One region of the Streptomyces sp. CNH189 genome, then DNA from elsewhere that is predicted to be linked to it. Evidence: riboswitches for the same ligand, from Rfam matches in the RefSeq annotation. Region 1 holds a riboswitch; the other holds the start of a gene.
The links. Region 1 has a riboswitch for S-adenosylmethionine ahead of B100_RS0101015 (aminotransferase class V-fold PLP-dependent enzyme). Riboswitches for the same ligand answer to the same signal wherever they lie in the genome.
Positions count from the first base shown of each region.

Region 2: another riboswitch for S-adenosylmethionine. It lies ahead of thrC (threonine synthase); the one in region 1 lies ahead of B100_RS0101015 (aminotransferase class V-fold PLP-dependent enzyme).

Region 1 is NZ_AZUS01000001.1:225,266-232,599, forward strand. Features, by position in the region: gene B100_RS0101005 (rhomboid family intramembrane serine protease) at 1-486, shown strand, start outside; gene B100_RS0101010 (Lrp/AsnC family transcriptional regulator) at 483-764, shown strand; gene B100_RS0101015 (aminotransferase class V-fold PLP-dependent enzyme) at 799-2,175, opposite strand; SAM riboswitch class IV at 2,337-2,453, opposite strand; gene trpD (anthranilate phosphoribosyltransferase) at 2,526-3,590, opposite strand; gene qcrB (cytochrome bc1 complex cytochrome b subunit) at 3,740-5,377, opposite strand; gene qcrA (cytochrome bc1 complex Rieske iron-sulfur subunit) at 5,374-6,432, opposite strand; gene qcrC (cytochrome bc1 complex diheme cytochrome c subunit) at 6,429-7,241, opposite strand; gene ctaE (aa3-type cytochrome oxidase subunit III) at 7,323-7,334, opposite strand, start outside.
Region 2 is NZ_AZUS01000005.1:123,872-131,205, reverse strand. Features, by position in the region: gene B100_RS0109225 (MFS transporter) at 1-100, opposite strand, end outside; gene B100_RS0109220 (NADH:flavin oxidoreductase) at 391-1,518, opposite strand; gene groL (chaperonin GroEL) at 1,741-3,363, opposite strand; gene B100_RS0109210 (cold-shock protein) at 3,806-4,009, opposite strand; gene B100_RS0109205 (MoaD/ThiS family protein) at 4,440-4,715, opposite strand; gene thrC (threonine synthase) at 4,805-6,106, opposite strand; SAM riboswitch class I at 6,124-6,271, opposite strand; gene B100_RS0109195 (glucosyl-3-phosphoglycerate synthase) at 6,408-7,334, shown strand, end outside.

The sequences.
Region 1 (7,334 bases):
ACGGCGCTGTTCGTGCACGGCAGCTGGGTGCACCTGCTCGGCAACATGCTGTTCCTCCACGTGTTCGGACCGATGACCGAGACACGGATGGGCCGGGTGCGGTTCGCCTTGTGCTACGCGGGCTGCGGCTACCTCGCCCTGCTGGGGTACGCCGCCGCCAACGCCGGCTCCGAGCGGTCCCTGGTCGGGGCCTCGGGAGCGATCTCGGCGGTCCTCGGGGCGTTCCTGTTCCTGTTCCCCCGGGGGCGGGTCACCAGTCTCCTGCCGTTCGCCCTCTTCCTGCCGGTACGGCTGCCCGCGTGGGTGGTGCTGCCGTTCTGGGCGGCCCTGCAGTGGGCGGCGGCGGGAGGCGGGCCGGGGGTGGCCCATCTGGCGCACCTGGTGGGCTTCGGCCTGGGGTTCGGCTGCGCATGGGTGTGGCGCGGCGGGGCGACTACAGTGAGGTCCGCCCCTGCTCCGGCTCCCGAGGGAGAGAACCAGCCGTGATCACCGCGATCGTCCTCATCAAGACCAGCGTGGACCGGATCCCCGAGATCGCGGAACAGATCGCCGCGCTGGACAGCGTCAGCGAGGTCTTCTCCGTCACCGGCACGTACGACCTGATCGCCATGGTGCGGGTCCGTGAGCACGAGGACCTGGCGGAGGTCATCCCCGGCCGGATCAGCAAGATCCAGGGGGTCGAGGGCACGGACACGCATGTGGCGTTCCGCACGTACTCCCAGCACGACCTGGAGGCCGCGTTCGCCATCGGTCTGGACAGCTAGCCCACTCCCGGGGCTCCGCTCCGGGCCCCGCTCCTCAAACGCCGGAGGGGCTGTTCGTAGCCGACGTGGCCGGCACGCACCGTCCCTCCACCGTCCGGTAGGACCACCGCGCTCCGTCACGGATCAGCTCCCGCACCGCCCGCACGAACCGCTCGACGTGCTCGTCCGGCGTCCCGGCCCCGAAGCTGACCCGAATCGCGTTGAGCGAGCCCGCGTCCGGCGCCCCGCACTCCCCCTGGCCCCCCGCCTCACTGCCCACCAGCCGCCGCACCAGCGGGTGCGCGCAGAACAGCCCGTCCCGCACACCGATGCCGTACTCCGCGGACAGTGCCGCCGCGAAGTGGGAGCTGTTCCAGCCCTCGACCACGAAGGACAGCACACCGACCCGCGGCGCGTCGTGGCCGAACAGTGACAGGAACCGCACTTCGGGCACGTCCGCCAGCCCCTTCCGCACCGCGCCGACCAGCGCGTCCTCGCGCGCGGCCAGCGCGTCGAAGCCGGCCTCGGTGAGCGCCGCGCAGGCGGAGGCGACGGCGTGGGCGCCGATGACGTTGGGCGAGCCGGCCTCGTGGCGGGCGGCGCCGTCGTGCCACTCGACGTCCACCCCGCCGTCCGCGCGCCGGGTGACCTTGCGGCTGGCGCCGCCGCCCGCGAGGTAGGGCTCGGCCTCGCGCAGCCAGTCGGCGCGCCCTGCCAGCACCCCGGAGCCGAAGGGCGCGTACAGCTTGTGCCCGGAGAAGGCGACCCAGTCGACGTCCAGGTCGCGCACGCTCACCGCGCGGTGCGGGGCGAGTTGGGCGGCGTCCAGCACGATCCGGGCGCCGTGCGCGTGCGCGGCGGCGGCCAGTTCACGGACCGGCCACAGCTCACCGGTGACGTTGGAGGCTCCGGTCACGCAGACCAGGGCCGGGCCGTAGGGGTCGCGGTCGGCTAGGGCCCGCTCCAGGGTCGCGACGGCCTGCGCGGGGCTGCCCGGCGCGTCCAGGTAGGTCACCCGGGCGCCCCGCCAGGGCAGCAGGGAGGCATGGTGCTCGGTCTCGAAGACGAAGACCTCGCACCCCTCGGGCAGGGCGGCGGCGAGCAGGTTGAGGGAGTCGGTGGTGGACCGGGTGAACACCACCTGGTCCTCGATGCGGCAGTCGAGGAACTCGGCGACCGTCCGGCGGGCGTTCTCGAACAGGTCGGTGGACAACTGCGACAGGTACCCGGCGCCCCGGTGGACGCTGCCGTAGTACGGGGCGTACGCGGCCACGTCGTCCCAGACGCGCTGGAGGGCGGGGGCGCTGGCGGCATAGTCGAGCGCGGCGTAGGTGACCTCGCCGCCGGTGACGAGCGGGACGGTGACGTCCCGGCCGAGGACGGGCAGCGGGGCACGGACGGACGGGGCGGCGGCAACGGCGGAGACGGACATGGCGGAACTCCCGTGAGGCAGGACGGATCCCCGCGCGAGCGGACGGCGCGCAGGCGCGGGAAGAAGAGTGAAAGGGGTGTGCGGAGGCGGGGCTCGACGCCCTAGCGCATTCGCTTGCTCACGGAAGGCTCCTCGACGACCAGGACCCCTGGTGTGCGAGGGGTCCGCGCTTGCCGTGCGCCCTGCTGCTCACGGCCTGGTCCTCACCCGGGGCACCCCGCCACGGACGGAGGGTTGCCGGACAGCCGGCCGGGGCCTTGTGGCTGTCACTCATGACCTGACAGGGAAATTACGTGAGGTGACCGGCGTCCCGCAACCCGAGTCCGGATCGCGGGACAACCGCACGGTTCTCAGGCGTTGCTGACGGCCACCCAGCGCTCCAGGACGCGCTTGGCGGAGCCGGAGTCGACCGACTCGGCCGCCTTGTCCATCCCGGCGCGGATCTGCTCGGTGAGCGTGCCGCCGCCCGGCTCCAGCGCCACCAGCGCCGCCGCGGAGTTCAGCAGCACCGCGTCCCGCACCGGGCCCCGTTCGCCGTCCAGCAGGCGGCGGGCGACCTCGGCGTTGTAGGAGGCGTCGGCGCCGCGCAGCGCCTCCACCGGCACCAGCTCGATGCCGACGTCACGCGGGTCGAAGCTCTCCTCGGTCACCGCGCCGTCGCGGACCACCCACACCCGGGAGGTGCTGGTGGTGGTCAGCTCGTCCAGGCCGTCGTCGCCGCGGAACACCAGCGAGGAGTGGCCGCGCCCAGCGAACACCCCGGCCATGATGGGCGCCATCCGCGGGTCGGCGACGCCGACCGCCTGGGCCTTCACCTGGGCCGGATTGGCCAGCGGGCCGAGGAAGTTGAACACCGTGCGGATGCCGAGCTGGCCGCGGGCGGCAGCCACGTGGCGCAGCGCCGGGTGGAACTTCACCGCGAAGCAGAAGGTGATTCCGGCCTCCTCGGCGACCTCGGCGACCCGGCGGGGGGTGAGTTCGAGGTTGACGCCCAGCTTCTCCAGGACGTCGGAGGCGCCGGAGGCGGAGGACGCGGCGCGGTTGCCGTGCTTCACGACCTTCGCGCCGGCGCCGGCCACGACGATGGAGGACATGGTGGAGATGTTCACCGTCTTGGCGCCGTCGCCGCCGGTGCCGACGATGTCGACGGTGGCGCCCGGTACGTCGATGACGTTGGCGTGGGCGTACAGCGCCCGGACGCAGCCGGTGATCTCCTCGACCGTCTCGCCCTTGGCGCGCAGGGACACCGCGAAGCCCGCGATCTGCGCGTCGGTCGCCTCGCCGCGCATGATCAGGTCCATCGCCCAGGCGGTGTCGTCGGCGGACAGGTTCCGTCCGTCCAGGAGGCCGTTCAGCAGGGCGGGCCAGGAGCGGCCCGCCGCGTTGTCGCCTCCAGCGGGGGTCACAGCGCTCATGGTCGCTCCTGACGGTCGTAGCGGGTGGCCGGGACCGGCGCGGTCCCGGACCCACCCTATCCAGCCCCGGGTACGGCGAAGGGCCCCCGTCCGCAGAACGGACGGGGGCCCTTCACTGTCGTGTGGCGACGGGTGGAGTACTTGAGGGATCAGTGGTGGCCGTGGCCGCTCGTGATCTCCTTGTACTCCTCGACGGTCGGCTTCGGAATCTGGGACTCCTCGCCGTAGAAGCCCTTGCTGAGCTTCGCGCGCAGCTTCTCGCCGGCCTTCACCTTGCGCCGGACGCCGTTCTCGTCGACCTCCGGGCCGAGCTCGAGCGGCCGGGGCTGCTCGTGCGCGGTGAGGGTGTACAGCTGCTCCTGGCTGAGCGGCTCGTGCACCTCGATGAACTCACCGTGCGGCAGGCGCTTGATGATGCCCGACTCGCGGCCGTGCAGCACCTTCTCCTTGTCCCGGCGCTGCAGACCGAGGCAGATGCGCTTGGTGATGACGAACGCCACGACCGGGGCGACGAAGAACGCGATCCGGACGAACCAGGTGATGGCGTTGATCGACAGGTGGAAGTGCGTGGCCCAGATGTCGTTGCCGCCGCCGATGAGGAGCACGAAGTACAGCGTCATCCAGGCGACACCGAACGCCGTGCGCGTCGGGGCGTTGCGCGGGCGGTCCAGGATGTGGTGCTCGCGCTTGTCGCCGGTGACCCAGGACTCGATGAACGGCCACACCGCGATGGCCGCCAGGACCAGCGGGAAGATCATCAGCGGGATGAACACACCCAGGACGAGCGTGTGACCCCAGAAGTTGATCTCCCAGCCCGGCATGACACGGATCAGGCCCTCGGAGAAGCCCATGTACCAGTCCGGCTGGGCACCGGTGGAGACCATGTCCGGCCGGTAGGGGCCGATGGCCCAGATCGGGTTGATCGTGGCGATCGCCGCGACGGCCGCGAGCACACCGAAGACCAGGAAGAAGAAGCCTCCGGCCTTGGCCATGTACACCGGCAGCAGCGGCATGCCGACCACGTTCTTGTTGGTCTTTCCGGGGCCCGCGAACTGCGTGTGCTTGTGGTAGAAGACCAGGATCAGGTGCGCCACCACGAGGCCGAGCATGATGCCCGGCAGCAGCAGGACGTGGATCGAGAAGAACCGGGCCACGAAGTCGTCGCCGGGGAACTCGCCGCCGAAGAGGAAGAACGAGATGTACGTGCCGACGATCGGCACGGACAGGATCGCGCCCTCCATGAAGCGGATACCGGTGCCGGAGAGCAGGTCGTCCGGGAGCGAGTAGCCGGTGAAACCGGTGAACATGCCCAGGACGAGCAGCAGGAAGCCGAACAGCCAGTTGATCTCACGCGGCTTGCGGAACGCGCCGGTGAAGAACACGCGCATCATGTGCACGAACATGCCGGCCACGAAGATCAGCGCGGCCCAGTGGTGGATCTGCCGGATGAGCAGACCGCCACGGACGTCGAAGCTGATGTCCAGCGTCGACTTGTAGGCCTCACTCATCAGCTGGCCCTGCAGCGGGACGTAGCTGCCGTGGTACTCCACCTCGTTCATCGACGGGTGGAAGAACAGCGTCAGGTACACACCCGTGAGGATGATGATGATGAAGCTGTACAGGCAGATCTCACCCAGCATGAACGACCAGTGGTCGGGGAAGATCTTGCGCATGTTGGCCTTGGCCAGGGAGTAGATCCCCAGCCTGCCGTCCGCCCAGTCGGCGACCCGCTCACCGGCCGGTGCCTTCCCGCGCGAGCGGGAATCGGTGCTGGTCGTAGTACTCATCCGCGCTCCCAGAAAGCAGGGCCGACGGGCTCTTCGAAGTCGCCGAGCGCTTCGAGGTAACCCTCGTCGTTCACGCCGATGCGCAGCTGCGGCAGCGGGTGACCGGCGGGACCGAAGATCACCTTGGCGCCGTCGGAGAGGTCGAAGGTGGACTGGTGGCAGGGGCACAGCGCGTGGTGCGTCTGCTGCTCGTACAGGGAGATCGGGCAACCGACGTGGGTGCAGATCTTCGAGTAGGCAAGGATGCCCTCGTGCGACCACTCGAGCGAGCGCCTGTCCTTGATGTCGTCCGGCTGGATGCGGACCAGCATCAGGGCGGCCTTGGCGATCTCGGTCTGGAACCCGTGGTCGTGCTCCTCCAGGCCTTCGGGCTTGGCGAAGGTCAGCGAACCCACGATCAGGTCCGACGGGCGCAGCGGCTCGTTGGTGTTCATGTTGACGAGCAGCTTGCCCTTGCCCCACAGGGTGTGGCGCAGCTTGTCCTCGGGCAGCGGCCCGAGGTCGCGCAGCAGCACCACACCGGAGAGCGGGAACAGCGCCAGCGCGCCGAACATGGTGTTGCGGATCAGCTTCCGGCGGCCGATCACCGACTCCTTGGCGCCCTGGCGGAAGTCGTCCATGACCTTCGCCCGGAGCTCGGGAGAGGCCTCGATCGGGTGACGTTCGTCGGTCAGCTCGTGGTCCGACATCAGCGTGCGGGCCCAGTGGACCGCGCCGGCGCCGATGCAGAACAGGGCCAGGCCGAGCGTCATGCCCAGCGCGAAGTTCAGCGCGCTGATGTGGCCGAGCGGCCAGATGTAGACCGACTTGTCGACCGGGATGGCCACGTACGAGGCGATGAAGCCGACGGTGGCCAGCATCGACACGGTGAACAGCAGGGCCACCATGCGCTCGGACCGTTTGGCGGCCCGCTCGTCGATGTCCTGGATCCGCGGCTCGTGCGGCGGCAGGCCGGGGTCGGCGAACGGGTTCTGCTCGTTGGCGAGCTTCACCGCTCCGTGGCCGGTCTCCTGCGCTGCGGGCAGGTTCTCTTCGGGAATGTCTTGGCTACTCATGACTTCTTGGCCTTTGCGGTCCGAGCGGCGACCCAGACGGCGACCGCGATCAGGGCGCCCAGTCCGAAGACCCAGGCGAACAGACCCTCGGAGACGGGGCCGAGGCCTCCCAGCGACAGGCCGCCGGGGCTCTCGGTGTCCTCGCCGTTGACCGCGTTCAGGTACGCGATGACGTCCTTCTTGTTCTGCTCCGACAGCGTGGTGTCGGGGAAGGAGGGCATGTTCTGCGGGCCGGTGAGCATGGCCTCGTAGATGTGCTTCGGCGAGACGCCGTCCAGGCTCGGGGCGTACTTGCCGTGCGTGAGCGCACCGCCCTTGCCGGTGAAGTTGTGGCACTGCGCGCAGTTGTTGCGGAACAGCTCACCGCCCTTGGCGGCGTCGGCACCCTCGGGGCCGTACTGCGCCTCCGTCGGGATGGCCGGGCCGGCGCCCAGGGAGGCGATGTACGCCGCCAGCTGGTCGATCTCGGCCTGGCTGTAGATGTTCCTCTTGCGCGGGACCTGCGCGCTCTGCGAGGTGGCGGCCGGCATGCGGCCGGTGCTCACCTGGAAGTCGACCGCCGCGGCGCCCACGCCCACCAGGCTGGGGCCGTCGGACGTGCCCTGGCCACCGGTGCCGTGGCAGCTGGCGCAGCCGACCGTGTAGAGCTTCTGGCCCTCCTTGATCGTGAGGGACTGGGCGGTTTCGTCGGCCTGCGCCTTGTCCGCGGGTGCGAACACGGCGTACAGCCCCCCGGTGCATGCCAGCGCGAGGAGTAGGACGACGAGCGCCGCCAGCGGATGGCGTCGTCGTGCGGAGAGCTTTTTCACGGATTACCCCGGTGTCAGGATCTTCTGCGTCGATGCTTCTGTTGGGTGCGCTGTGTCCAGCGCGCGCGGATGAGGGCCCGCCTACTTGATCAT
Region 2 (7,334 bases), on a different contig from region 1:
AGACCACGATGCCGCTGAGTGCCAGCACGGGGACCACGGCACCCGTCCTGGGCGGCTCGGCGGTGCCGGTCGTGACGGATTTCTCGGGTGCGTCGGACATGAAGGAGTTCTCCGGATGAGTCAGCTCTGCTTGACTCAGGCAACTTTAAGTCACTTGATTGACGCAAGCAAATGAAAACGGTGTGACAGTCGCATGACATCCACCACGCGGGGCGTATGAGAACGGGCGCGGCGCCCCGGCAAGGGGGCACCGCGCCCGGCACCGGCCGAACCCGGTTCAGGTCGTTTCCGGCCGGTCGTCCCGCCGGCCCGCCGTTCAGCTCACCTCAGCTCGGCTCACGTCGGCTCGGCTCGGCTGCCGTCGGCTGGGCTGACGTCGACTCGCTCGGCTCAGCTCAGCGACGTGAGCGACGCCGCGTCGTACGCCTTCAGTTCGTCGAAGCGGCCGCCCAGGACCTTCGCCGCCCACTCGGGGTCCTGGAGGACCGCGCGGCCCACCGCGACCATGTCGAACTCGTCGCGCTCCAGACGGTCGAGCAGGTCGTCGATGCCGCGCAGCTCGGCCCCCTCGCCCAGGAAGGCGCGCCCGAACTCGCCGTCCAGGCCGACCGAGCCGACGGTGACGGTGGGCCGGCCGGTCAGCTTGCGCGCCCAGCCGGCCAGGTTGAGGTCGGAGCCGTCGAACTCGGGGAGCCAGTAGCGGCGGGTGGACGCGTGGAAGGCGTCGACACCGGCGGTCGCCAGCGGGGCGAGGACCGCCTCCAGCTCCTGCGGGGTCTCGGCGAGCCGGGCGCCGTAGTGGTCGGACTTCCACTGCGAGAAGCGGAAGACCACCGGGAAGCCGGGCGACACGGCCGAACGCACCGCCTGCACGATCTCGACGGCGAACCGGGTGCGGGCCACCAGGTCACCGCCGTAGGCGTCGGTGCGGCGGTTGGTGCCGGCCCACAGGAACTGGTCGATGAGGTAGCCGTGGGCGCCGTGCAGCTCCACACCGTCGAAGCCGATGCGCTCCGCGGCGGCGGCCGCCTCGGCGAACGCGGCGACGACGGCGTCGATGTCGGCCTGGGTCATGGCCTTGCCGCCCTCGGTGCCGTCCAGGCGCAGGCCCGACGGGCCGACCGCCGGCGCCTCGGGGAACGGCGGCTGCCCCTGCTCGCGCACCATGCCGACGTGCCACAACTGCGGCATGATCCGGCCCCCGGCCGCGTGCACGGCGTCGGCGACCTTCGCCCAGCCCGCGAGCTGCTCCTCACCGTGGAACCGGGGGATCCGGTCGCTGATGCCCGCGGACGGGTGGTCGACGTAGGTGCCCTCGGTGACGATCAGACCGATCCCGGCGGCGGCCCGGCGGGCGTAGTACGACACGACGTCCTCCCCCGGCACACCGCCCGGCGAGAACTGACGGGTCATGGGCGCCATGACGAGACGGTTCGGCACGGTCAGCCCGTTGAGGGCGACCGGGCGGGCCAGGACGTCGGCGGCACGGCCGGTGGCTTCGGAGGCGGCGACGGTCATCGGTGGGGGCTCCTCGCGATACTGGACGGTATGTGTACGTGCATGCATGTACCCACTGTGTTCGAACCGACACGCGTGCTTCGCCATTCCCGCCCCGCCCCCGCGCACCCCCGTGACGCCGGTCACTCCGGCGGCGCCCGGACACGCCGAAGGGCGGCACCCCCGCGTACGGGAGTGCCGCCCTCCGGACCGTAGGACGGGTCCGAACCTGACGGATCAGGCTCAGAAGTCCATGTCACCGCCCGGCATGCCGCCGCCGGCCGGGGCCGCGGCCTTCTCCGGCTTGTCGGCGATGACGGCCTCGGTGGTGAGGAACAGCGCGGCGATCGACGCGGCGTTCTGCAGCGCGGAGCGCGTCACCTTGGCCGGGTCGATGATGCCTTCGGCGATCATGTCGACGTACTCGCCGGTCGCGGCGTTCAGACCGTGGCCGACCGTGAGGTTGCGGACCTTCTCCACGACGACGCCGCCTTCGAGACCACCGTTGACGGCGATCTGCTTCAGCGGGGCCTCCAGGGCGAGCTTCACGGCGTTGGCGCCGGTCGCCTCGTCACCCTCGAGCTCCAGCTTCTCGAACACCTGGGAGGCCTGCAGCAGGGCCACGCCACCACCGGCGACGATGCCTTCCTCGACGGCCGCCTTGGCGTTGCGCACGGCGTCCTCGATGCGGTGCTTGCGCTCCTTGAGCTCCACCTCGGTGGCGGCACCGGCCTTGATGACCGCGACACCGCCGGCGAGCTTCGCCAGGCGCTCCTGCAGCTTCTCGCGGTCGTAGTCCGAGTCGCTGTTCTCGATCTCGGCGCGGATCTGGTTCACGCGGCCCTGGACCTGGTCGGCGGAGCCGGCACCGTCGACGATGGTGGTCTCGTCCTTGGTGATGACCACCTTGCGGGCCTTGCCCAGCAGGTCGACGGTGGCGTTCTCCAGCTTGAGGCCGACCTCCTCGGAGATGACCTCGCCGCCCGTGAGGATGGCGATGTCGCCGAGCATGGCCTTGCGGCGGTCACCGAAGCCCGGGGCCTTGACGGCGACGGACTTGAAGGTGCCGCGGATCTTGTTGACCACCAGGGTCGACAGGGCCTCGCCCTCGACGTCCTCGGCGATGATCAGCAGCGGCTTGCCCGACTGCATGACCTTCTCCAGGAGCGGGAGCAGGTCCTTGACGTTGGAGATCTTGGAGTTGGCGATCAGGATGTACGGGTCGTCGAGGACGGCCTCCATACGCTCCATGTCGGTGGCGAAGTACGCCGAGATGTAGCCCTTGTCGAAGCGCATACCCTCGGTGAGCTCCAGCTCCAGACCGAAGGTCTGGGACTCCTCGACGGTGATGACGCCTTCCTTGCCGACCTTGTCCATGGCCTCGGCGATGAGCTCGCCGATCTGGACGTCGGCGGCGGAGATGGAGGCCGTGGAAGCGATCTGCTCCTTGGTCTCGACGTCCTTCGCCTGCTCCAGCAGGGCGGCGGAGACGGCCTCGACGGCCTTCTCGATACCGCGCTTCAGGGCCATCGGGTTGGCGCCGGCGGCGACGTTGCGCAGGCCCTCCTTGACCAGGGCCTGGGCGAGAACGGTCGCGGTGGTCGTACCGTCACCGGCGACGTCGTCCGTCTTCTTGGCGACTTCCTTGACCAGCTCGGCGCCGATCTTCTCGTACGGGTCCTCGAGCTCGATCTCCTTGGCGATGGAGACACCATCGTTGGTGATCGTGGGGGCGCCCCACTTCTTCTCGAGGACGACGTTGCGGCCCTTGGGGCCGAGCGTCACCTTCACGGCGTCCGCGAGCTGGTTCATGCCGCGCTCGAGGCCGCGCCGCGCCTCCTCGTCGAACGCGATGATCTTGGCCATGTGAAGTGGTCCCTCCAGGACTGGGGGTGATTCCTTCGGACCGCGCCCGCGCCCGCGACGGACGGCTCGCCGGCCTGTGGTTCCTTGCCCCACGTGACCTGGCGGGCCTCACCGACCCGGTCCTTCGTTGTCACTCTCACCTTCAGAGTGCTAACGCCAATGATTAGCACTCGACCCCCGAGAGTGCAAGGCACACCGGCGAAGCGGCGTCGCGGCGGGCGGACCCCCGGCAGCCGTCCGGCCCAGGCGTACCAAGGGCTCGGGCCCGGTCTCAGCCGCGCGCGAACACGGCGCGCGCGGCGCACGCGCCTGTCACGCCCCTAGCGGACTTCGAGCGCCACCGCACCGGGCGTTCCGGTGTTCCGGGCATGACGAAGGGCCCGCACCCCGAGAGGTGCGGGCCCTTCGCCGGCAGAAGATGTGCGTGCGGCTGGTAGCGCGTTCAGGCGGTGACGCGAACCATGTCGGCCTGCGGGCCCTTCTGACCCTGCGAGATCTCGAACTCGACCCGCTGGCCCTCTTCAAGGGTGCGGTAGCCGTCCATCTGGATGGCGCTGTAGTGGACGAAAACATCCGCACCACCGTCGACCGCGATGAAGCCGTACCCCTTCTCCGCGTTGAACCACTTGACGGTGCCCTGAGCCATGCCTAACTCCCCTATTACTGGCCCTTGCACAGATCCACACTTCGCGGACCCGGGTCAGACCTCACCCCCCAACGGTTGGGGGCGTGCGCCGGAACGCGTCGACCGCGGCTGAATGTATCTGTCCAACTGCCGTCTGCAACAGGTCAATCGGACGAGAAATCTGGACGCCACCGGTCCGGAATGTGACAAGAATTCGCCAGAATTCAGGGCAAGTCGGGCCGGGCGAAGGAGACAAAAGCCGCGAAAGGAGCCCGCACTTTGGCTACATCCAGTCGGGTCAGCGGCAGGAATTCAGGCTTCTCGATCAATGGATCGGGAGCGCGTTCCCCAACTCTACCGCGCTCAATCACATGGAATTGCCCCCTCCGCATCTCTCACGGAAGGGGCAATGTCGCAAACGCTCGGTAACCGTCATTACCGAAGGTAATGATCAGCCTCCGGCGACCGCCGGGATGATCGACACGCCGGCCCCGTCCGGGGTGGCCGTTTCGAGGCCCTGCTCGAACCGCACGTCGTCGTCGTTCACGTAGACGTTGACGAACCGGCGCAGCTTGCCCTGGTCGTCCAGGACCCGGGCGGCGATGCCGGTGTGGTTCTTCTCCAGGTCCTTGATGACCTCGCCGAGGGTCCCGCCCTCGGCGGCGACCTCGGCCTTGCCCCCGGTGTAGGTACGCAGAATGGTAGGAATACGGACGGTAACACTCACTTTGAACCTCCGGTCGGATGACTTCCCAGGGGCGCGGGGAACTGCGCGACAAACCCCCACCGGCCCGCGGATGAGAGACGAAGCGGCCTTCAGACGAGCCCGGCCTCACGGAACGACTCCAGGCTGGGACGAATCGTCGCCGTCAGCCCGGTCCCCGCCACAGCGTCCAACGTCTTGAGCCCGTCCCCGGTGTTCAACACCACCGTGGTGAGGGACGGATCCAGCGCCCCGCTCTCGATCAGCTTCTTCGTCACGCCCACCGTGACCCCGCCCGCGGTCTCCGCGAAGATCCCCTCGGTGCGCGCGAGCAGCTTGATCGCGTCGACGACCTGCTCGTCCGTGACGTCCTCCACCGCGCCGCCGGTGCGCCGGGCGATGTCGAGCACGTACGGGCCGTCCGCCGGGTTGCCGATGGCCAGCGACTTGGCGATGGTGTTCGGCTTCTGCGGCCGGACCACGTCGTGCCCCGCCTTGTACGCGGTGGACACCGGCGAGCAGCCCTCGGCCTGCGCACCGAAGATCTTGTACGGCCGGTCCTCGACGAGCCCGAGCCTGATCAGCTCCTGCAGCCCCTTGTCGATCTTCGTGAGCTGCGAGCCGGAGGCGATCGGGACCACGATCTGGTCCGGGAGCCGCCAGCCGAGCTGCTCGCAGACCTCGTACGCGAGGGTCTTGGAGCCCTCGGCGTAGTACGGCCGCAGGTTGACGTTGACGAAGCCCCAGCCCTCGCCGGCCGGGTCGCCGATCAGCTCGGAGCAGAAACGGTTCACGTCGTCGTAGTTGCCCTCGATGCCGACGAGCTCGCCGCCGTACACGGCGGCCATGACGATCTTGCCCTGCTCCAGGTCGTGCGGGATGAACACGCAGGAGCGGAAGCCGGCCCGGGCGGCGGCGGCACCGACCGCGCCGGCCAGGTTGCCGGTGGAGGAGCAGGAGAGCGTGGTGAAGCCGAAGGCGCGCGCGGCCTCCAGGGCCTGGGCGACGACGCGGTCCTTGAAGGAGTGCGTGGGGTTGCCGGAGTCGTCCTTGACGTAGAGACCGCCGGTGACGCCCAGCTCGCGGGCCAGGTTGTCGGCCTGGACCAGCTTGGTCCAGCCCGGGTTCAGGTTGGGCTTGGTCGCCACGTCCGCGGGGACGGGCAGCAGCGGCGCGTAGCGCCAGATGTTCGCGGGGCCCGCCTCGATGCGCTTGCGGAGCTCTTCGGTGTCGTAACCCGAGAAGTCGTAGGCGATCTCCAGCGGGCCGAAACACTCCTCGCAGGCGAAGACCGGACCGAGAGGCACGCGGTGGCCGCACTCGCGGCAGGACAGCGCGGCGGCGGGGCCGAGGTCGACGGTGTTCGCGGAGTCGGTGGTGCTTGCGGTGGTGCTTGCAAAAGTCTGCACAGCCATGGAGGCGAGGCCCTTTCTCCTCATCTTCCTCACGACGCATCTCGCCGTGAGACGGATTTGGCACCTTCCCTAGCCGGGAGCCTCGCCACGTCCGCGTGACAGGAACCGACTGGAGGGTTGCCGGGGCTTCATCGGGCCGTATCCCTCTGCCCCTCTGGATGAGCGGTGTTCAGTTGTGCGCCCGGCGACCCCGGCATGCGAGGGTCGCTGGCGTTGTTCAAGACTGTAACCGAAGGCCCGGACGGCGGCGGGAGCCGTCCGAACCCCGAGATGGATCACCGGCCAGTGAGGAGCCCGGACCGTGCTGGAAGAAGTCGAGCGCTGGCTGATCGAGCGCTCCTGGTCGCTGGCCGACCGTCCCCTGCACCGGATCCTGGCGGCGAAACGGGCCTCGGGGCAGACCGTGAGCGTGGTGCTGCCCGCCCTCAACGAGGAGGCCACGGTCGGCGAGATCGTCTCGGTCGTCCGGCACGACCTGGTGCTCCAGGTCCCGCTGGTCGACGAGGTGGTGGTGATCGACTCCGGCTCCACCGACCGCACCGCCGAGGAGGCCGCGGCGGCCGGCGCGCGGGTGGTGCACCGGGACGCGATCCTGTCCCGCATACCGGCCGTGCCCGGCAAGGGCGAGGTGCTGTGGCGGTCGCTGCTGGTCACCCGCGGCGACATCGTGTGCTTCGTCGACGCCGACCTCAGGGACTTCTCCTCCGACTTCGTCACCGGCATCGTCGGCCCGCTGCTCACCGACCCCGACCTCCAGCTGGTCAAGGCCATGTACGACCGGCCCCTGACCCTGGCCGACGGGAGCACCACCGGCGCGGGCGCCGGGCAGGGCGGCCGGGTCACGGAGCTGATGGCCCGCCCGCTGCTCAACATGCACTGGCCGCAGCTGGCCGGTTTCGTCCAGCCGCTGGGCGGCGAGTACGCGGCCCGCCGCGGCCTCCTCGAACAGCTCCCGTTCCCCGTCGGGTACGGCGTCGAGCTGGGCATGCTGGTCGACGCCCTGCATCTGGTGGGCCTGGACGCGCTGGCGCAGGTGGACGTCGGGGTGCGCAAGCACCGGCACCAGGACGGCCAGGCGCTCGGCCGGATGGCCGCCGCGATCTACCGCACCGCGCAGCTGCGGCTGGCCCGCGGCCATCTGCTGCGTCCCTCGCTGACCCAGTTCGAGCGGGCCGGGGACGCCTTCGAGCCCCGCACGTACTCGGTGGACACGGAGGAACGGCCGCCG